Regions from separate parts of the Paraburkholderia sp. J63 genome, predicted to be linked through region 1. Evidence: predicted binding sites of a transcription regulator. Region 1 holds the regulator's gene; each other region holds the start of a gene.
The links. The regulator HrcA, encoded in region 1, represses chaperone genes, less so after heat shock. The targets are predictions, from matches to a motif close to TTAGCACTCNNNNNNNNNGAGTGCTAA.

Region 1 (2,270 bases):
CCATGCCCGAAAAGCCGCTGCGGTTCACCACGACGTCGTTGAAGGCGAGCGCATGGTAGATCGGGTCGCCGTCGCGCGTGATGCGCGATTCGAGGAGCGACCGTTCCTCGCGCTCGAAGCTGCCCGCGAGCAGTTGCGGCACGACCTCCTGCATGTCGGAGAACGGGATGTCGGTGATGAAGCCCAGGCGCCCGTGGTTGATACCAATGAGCGGCGTGCGATAGGGCGCGAGCTGGCGGCCGATGCCGAGCATCGTGCCGTCGCCGCCGAGCACGACGGCCACATCGGCGCGCGCGCCGATCTCGGCGATCTGCAGCGCCGGATAGCCGGTGGCGCCGATCTGCTGGGCGGTGCTCGCCTCGAACACGACGTCGAAGCCGCGCTGCGAAATCGTCTGCGCGAGCGCCATCAGCGGCTCGCCGATGCCTTGCGTATTGCTGCGCCCGACGAGCGCAACCGTCTTGAACTGGCTCTGGATCTTCTGGATCTGCATGCCGGCATTACACCATAGTCGAGTCTCGAAAAGAACCTGGCGACCCACGCCCGCCGGGCGCGGGCGTGCGCTGCGCCCCTTTTTTGCAGGCGGCCGTGACACGGCGATGACGCGCCTATGACAGTGGCATAAATGCCGCCGTTTTTACAGGCCGCCCAGCATGGTATCCAGCAGGGCGCCCGGAGCGCCCCGCCAGGCGCCGCCGACCCGCGCTCGCGGGCCGCCAGCGCAGGCGAGCGCGGACTCGCCGCCAACCCGGCATTAGGCTAGAATTTTCAGTCATGCTAGATCCCCGCGCACAAACCCTCCTCAAAACGCTGATCGAGCGCTACATCGCCGAAGGTCAGCCGGTCGGCTCGCGCACGCTGTCGCGCTTTTCCGGCCTGGAGTTGAGCCCGGCGACGATCCGCAACGTGATGTCGGACCTCGAGGAGCTGGGGCTCGTGTCCAGCCCGCATACCTCGGCGGGGCGCGTGCCCACGCCGCGCGGCTATCGCCTCTTCGTCGACACCATGCTCACCGTCGAGCCCTCGGCCGACGAAGATGCGGTCACGCGCGCGGTCAAGACCACGCTGCGCCCCGGCGAGCCGCAGAAGGTGGTGGCGGCGGCGGCCAGCGTGCTCTCGAACCTCTCGCAATTCGCGGGCGTGGTGCTCACCCCGCGGCGCAGCCACGTGTTCAAGCAGGTCGAGTTCATGCGCCTGTCGGACAAGCGCATCCTGCTCATCATCGTGACGCCCGAAGGCGACGTGCAGAACCGCATCATGGCGACGCAACGCGACTTCACGCCTTCCGAGCTCATCGAAGCCTCCAATTACATCAACGCGCACTTTGCCGGCCTCTCGTTCGACGAGGTGCGCCGCCGCCTGCGCGAAGAGATCGACGCGCTGCGCGGCGACATGACCACGCTCATGCACGCGGCCGTGACCGCGAGCACCGACGAGACCGACACGGGCGAGACCGTGCTCATTTCCGGCGAGCGTAACCTGCTCGAAGTGGCCGATTTGTCGTCGGACATGGCGCGCCTGCGCAAGCTCTTCGACGTGTTCGACCAGAAAACGAGCCTCCTGCAACTGCTCGACGTGTCGAGCCACGCCCAGGGCGTGCAGATTTTCATTGGCGGCGAGTCGAACCTCGTGCCGATCGAGGAAATGAGCGTGGTGACGGCGCCCTACGAAGTGAACGGCAAGATCGTCGGCACGCTCGGCGTGATCGGCCCGACGCGCATGGCCTACAACCGCGTGATTCCGATCGTCGACATCACCGCGCGCCTGCTCTCCCTCGCGCTCAGCCAGAACTGAACCGGACACGTTTTTCTCGCGTTTCCCTGTGTATCCGGTGTATGCGTGATCATCGCCCGAAGCGGCGCGGCGCGCCATTGGCCGAATGGCCAGCGTGGCGAGCGCTGCCAGCATGATTCCAGGAATCGCTTCGGAGCGGGCCAGGCGCATCGAAATGCGCCCGCTATAATGCGCACTTGTGCAACCGTTGCCGCGCGTTGAAGTGCGGCGCCCCTGATCGCCTATGCGTTTCGACCTGGAGCGGCCCCTGCAGTCCGCCGTCGCGCATCGTGTCGCGGTGCTGCTCATCAATCTGGGCACGCCCGACGCGCCCACGCCGCGCGCCGTGCGCCGCTATCTCGCGCAATTCCTCTCCGACCCGCGCGTGGTCGAGATTCCCGCGCCCATCTGGCAGGTGATCCTGCGCGGGCTGATCCTGCCATTTCGCGGCCGCTCGTCGGCGAAGAAGTACGCGGCGGTCTGGTCTCCCGAGGGCT
Region 2 (2,270 bases), on a different contig from region 1:
TGATGCGTTACCGTCGTGGAAGGTCGTGATTGCCAACGTGCTCCTGCTGCAAAGCTGGGTGCCTCATCTCTACTGGTACTTTTCATTGAATGGCGTGGCATGGAGCATTTCCACCGAGCTGTTCTTTTACGCAGTTTTCCCGCTACTCACATGGCGTCTCGTCAGGACGTGGCCGATAAAAGTCATTGCCACAATCAGCGGTATTGCAGTGTGCTCGCTCGCCTACCAGATATTGCGCCCGGAAAACAGTGACGAAGCTAACCTGCTTCTCGCCGGCCTTCTCTACATCAATCCGTTGGCGCGGGTGTTTGAATTTCTTGTCGGCATGCTCGCCGCGACGCTCTATTTGAAGGTCACGCCAGATATCAAAGGATCGACGGCCGTATGGACTGGGATGGAAATCGGCGCGTGCGCACTCGTTGGCCTTTGTATTTCCTGTGCCTGGCCAGTGAGTCAGGCGTTGATGCCGATTGCACCTCAAGCTGCGGAATGGGTATTGCAGAGCGGCAGTTTCTGGGCGCTTGCATTGCTCATTTTCATCTTTGCATTTGGGCGAGGCGCACTGAGTGTGCTGCTTGGCAAGAGGCCGTTCGTTTTTCTTGGGGAGATCAGCTTTGCCGTCTATATGCTGCATCAGATCATCCTCCGGGGCATGGAGGAACATCTGCGCGGTTTCATCTCCGCTCATTCTCATGCTGCTGCGACTTTCTTTGCCATTGTCACGCTCGCTGCGGCCGCCGCTACATTCCAATATTTCGAGCGGCCAATAAGAAACGCCGTCATGCGACGGCTAAGACGATCGAACGGCATTGCGACGGAGGCAGTCCAGACCTGATAAGTTCTGGCGGTCCGTCGCCCCGACTTGATTTCCCTCCCTTTTGGCTCCCGTCGTAGTCAGATGGGGTCAGATATTCTGGTGGACCTTCTGGAACAGACGGCGCTGGGGCGCGTTCGCTTGACTCGTGCCCCGATCGCGGTCGTGGATTTCCCTGGGTGCGCCGAAATGTCGTGACGCGCTGGCCGCTTCGTCGCGTGATAAAGCGCTGCCCAGACATATCCTGGCTCCCGACGCACGTTGTCGCCAGACTGCACTATTTCATTGTTTTAATTGAGAAATTGGCGCGCGCCGCCACTCGCCACCCGGTAGTCCAGGCACCACCCCGGCCGCCGAAGATCCCCGCTCCGGGCGAAATCCCGTCCCCAAAAAAAGCCATCCGGCCCGTTCTTGAATTTGTCACCACCCGTCCATATAATTAGCACTCACCGCATGAGAGTGCTAACAACTCTGGTGCTAAAACATCGCTGGCTGGCGGTTGTCGTCAGCCAGGTTTTCTTGAGTCTCTTCAAGTCCCAATCAACAGAGGAACATCCATGAACCTTCGTCCTTTGCATGATCGCGTGATCGTCAAGCGCCTGGATCAAGAAACCAAGACCGCTTCGGGCATCGTGATCCCGGACGCAGCGGCAGAAAAGCCGGATCAAGGCGAAGTCCTGGCAGTCGGCCCGGGCAAGCGTGACGACAAGGGCGCCCAGATCGCGCTCGACGTCAAGGTCGGCGACCGCGTCCTGTTCGGCAAGTACGCTGGCCAGACCGTCAAGGTCGATGGCAACGAACTGCTCGTGATGCGCGAAGAAGACATCATGGCCGTGGTGCAGAAGTAAATTCCGCCCACCGCACATTCATCAAGAATTCAAGGAGTTAGAAGATGGCAGCTAAAGACGTCGTGTTCGGCGATTCCGCCCGTTCCAAGATGGTTGAAGGCGTGAACATTCTCGCCAACGCAGTGAAGGTCACGCTGGGTCCGAAGGGCCGCAACGTGGTCCTCGAGCGCTCGTTCGGCGGCCCGACGGTCACCAAGGACGGTGTCTCGGTCGCAAAGGAAATCGAGCTCAAGGACAAGCTCCAGAACATGGGCGCGCAAATGGTCAAGGAAGTCGCTTCCAAGACCAGCGACAACGCCGGTGACGGCACCACGACCGCAACGGTTCTGGCCCAGTCGATCGTCCGTGAAGGCATGAAGTACGTCGCATCGGGCATGAACCCGATGGACCTGAAGCGCGGCATCGACAAGGCCGTCGCAGCAGCCATCGAAGAGCTGCGCAAGGTCAGCAAGCCCTGCACGACCAACAAGGAAATCGCGCAAGTCGGCTCGATCTCGGCAAACAGCGACACGTCGATCGGCGACCGTATCGCTGAAGCGATGGACAAGGTCGGCAAGGAAGGCGTCATCACCGTCGAAGACGGCAAGTCGCTGCAAGACGAGCTCGAA
Region 3 (2,270 bases), on a different contig from region 1:
GCGGTCAATCGCGCCGCCTGGCCGCAGATCGACCGGCGCGCGGCGGCTTGATCGTACGAATGCGCACGAACTCGCAAAAACGCACGCGAATGTGCATGAAGTAACGCCGCTGCGCGTGGGCGCGGCAGCACGGTGAACGAAGCAACCGGTTTAGTGGAAGCAGTACCCGGGCTTTGCGTTGAGCGCCGACGGCAAAACGGGCCGTTGGCGTGCGCCCGATACGCTCAGCAAGCGATATCGGCGAGTGGACCTACCGGTTCTCACTCGGTAGCGCAACGCGTCGCCTGCCACGCAAGCAGACGCCAGTGGCCATCCTCCTGGGTCTGAATCGCCGTGTAGGCAATGGGATAGAGCAGCGCGCCGTTGTTCGCTTCCATTTCGATGAGCGCGCGGCCCGAGATCAGGCAGGTCTCGCGGCCCACCGGCAGCACGTCCTGCGACTGGATCTCGATCTGGCGATAGCGGCGGCGCCCCGCGGTGATCGCATCGATGAACTGCTGTTTGGTCTCGCGTTTGCCGTTCGTGTGGACGAAGGTGGCATTGTCGGACAGGAGCTGATCCAGCGACGAGCCGTCGCCGTCCACCATGGCGCGAAACCGCTCGCGCTCCAGCCCGCGTATCGCTTCGATTACTTTTGCAGCCATTGATCGAGCCCCTTGCGCACGAGTCCACGTCATCGCGCCGACCCGCGCCGAAGATTTATCGCACGCGTCTCGCTGAAATTTATACCAGGTTTTGACACATGGATACTTGCGATCAAAAGGATCGCCCTTATATAGGTGTCGTGCGGCCGTGCCTGGCCGGCCGCGCTCGAATGTCGCATCGGAGGCACTTTCGTCTCAATCCGGCGTCTGACAGATTTAGACACCATCGAGGCCGGATACCCAGGCATCGCCCAAGGCGCCAGCCGCCGTGAATCGGCCTGCTTCAGCCCCGTTTTCCTCACCGCATCCGCGCCGGATAGCGGCCTTGTTCTAGAGTATTCCTTCGGCCCGCGGGTGTGCGCGGGACCGTGACGGGCGGCAAGCCCCGTCCAGCTTGCTTCTGTGCATTTCGCTGAAATCTATCGAAACAAATATTTCGATAGGACCAGCGGAACCATGAAGCCCCTACAGACTCGAAGTATTAGCACTCGATATTTGAGAGTGCTAACATCCACCGTGGAGTCGATGTCCGACTTTTGCAAGATTCCTGAGGAGTTCGCTACGTGAGCAACGCAATGACCATGACCCTTCCGAATACGCTTAGCCCGTCGTCGGCCAAGGCCGGGGGTTCGGGTGTACTGGCGCTCGCGAACGCTTCCATGCTGCCTGGCCAACTGGGCAACATCGACGCCTACATTCAGGCCGTGAACCGGATCCCGATGTTGACGCCGCAAGAGGAGCGCCAGTTCGCGACCGAGTTCCGCGAGCAAAACAATCTCGAAGGTGCGCGCCGTCTCGTGCTGTCGCACCTGCGCCTCGTCGTCTCGATCGCGCGTAATTACCTGGGCTACGGCCTGCCGCACGCCGACCTGATCCAGGAAGGCAATATTGGGCTGATGAAGGCTGTGAAGCGCTTCGACCCCGAGCAGAACGTCCGGCTCGTGTCGTACGCCATGCACTGGATCAAGGCCGAGATTCATGAGTACATCCTGCGCAACTGGCGCATGGTGAAGGTCGCCACGACCAAGGCGCAGCGCAAGCTGTTCTTCAACCTGCGCAGCCACAAGCAGGGCCTGCAGTCGTTCACGCCCGAGGAAATCGAGGGTCTCGCGCAAGAGCTGAACGTGAAGCGCGAAGAAGTCGTGGAGATGGAAACGCGTCTGTCGGGTTCTGACATCGCGCTCGAAAGTCAGACCGACGACGGCGAAGAGTCGTTCGCCCCGATCGCCTGGCTCGCCGACTCGCACAGCGAGCCGACCGCCGTGATGGCCGCGCGTCAGCACGACCGCCTGCAGTCGGACGGCATCGCGAGCGCGCTGGAGGCACTCGACGCGCGCAGCCGCCGCATCATCGAGGCGCGCTGGCTGAACGTCGAGGACGACGGCTCGGGAGGCTCGACGCTGCACGAGCTGGCGGACGAGTTCGGCGTCTCGGCCGAGCGCATTCGCCAGATCGAAGCGAGCGCGATGAAAAAGATGCGCACGGCGCTCGCCGACTACGCCTGAGACACCAGGTCACACGGCGCGGCCGCCCCGCCGCACGCAAGCGCTTCACCGCCAGCCCCACTCTTACCAAGAGTGGGGCTTTTTCTTTTCTGGGCGCCGTAATTTGTACGCGTTCGCGCCG

Region 2: groES (co-chaperone GroES) is a predicted target of HrcA. The motif match lies at 1,254-1,280, and genes of this name have one in related genera.
Region 3: rpoH (RNA polymerase sigma factor RpoH) is a predicted target of HrcA. The motif match lies at 1,126-1,152, and genes of this name have one in related genera.

What each region holds. Positions count from the first base shown of each region.
Region 1 is NZ_CAJMZF010000010.1:130,745-133,014, forward strand. It holds gene U5775_RS13595 (NAD kinase) at 1-493, opposite strand, end outside; gene hrcA (heat-inducible transcriptional repressor HrcA) at 775-1,794, shown strand; gene hemH (ferrochelatase) at 2,018-2,270, shown strand, end outside.
Region 2 is NZ_CAJMZF010000038.1:66,148-68,417, forward strand. It holds gene U5775_RS29960 (acyltransferase) at 1-835, shown strand, start outside; gene groES (co-chaperone GroES) at 1,372-1,662, shown strand; gene groL (chaperonin GroEL) at 1,707-2,270, shown strand, end outside.
Region 3 is NZ_CAJMZF010000012.1:52,423-54,692, forward strand. It holds gene leuA (2-isopropylmalate synthase) at 1-51, shown strand, start outside; gene U5775_RS15205 (nuclear transport factor 2 family protein) at 261-644, opposite strand; gene rpoH (RNA polymerase sigma factor RpoH) at 1,208-2,149, shown strand.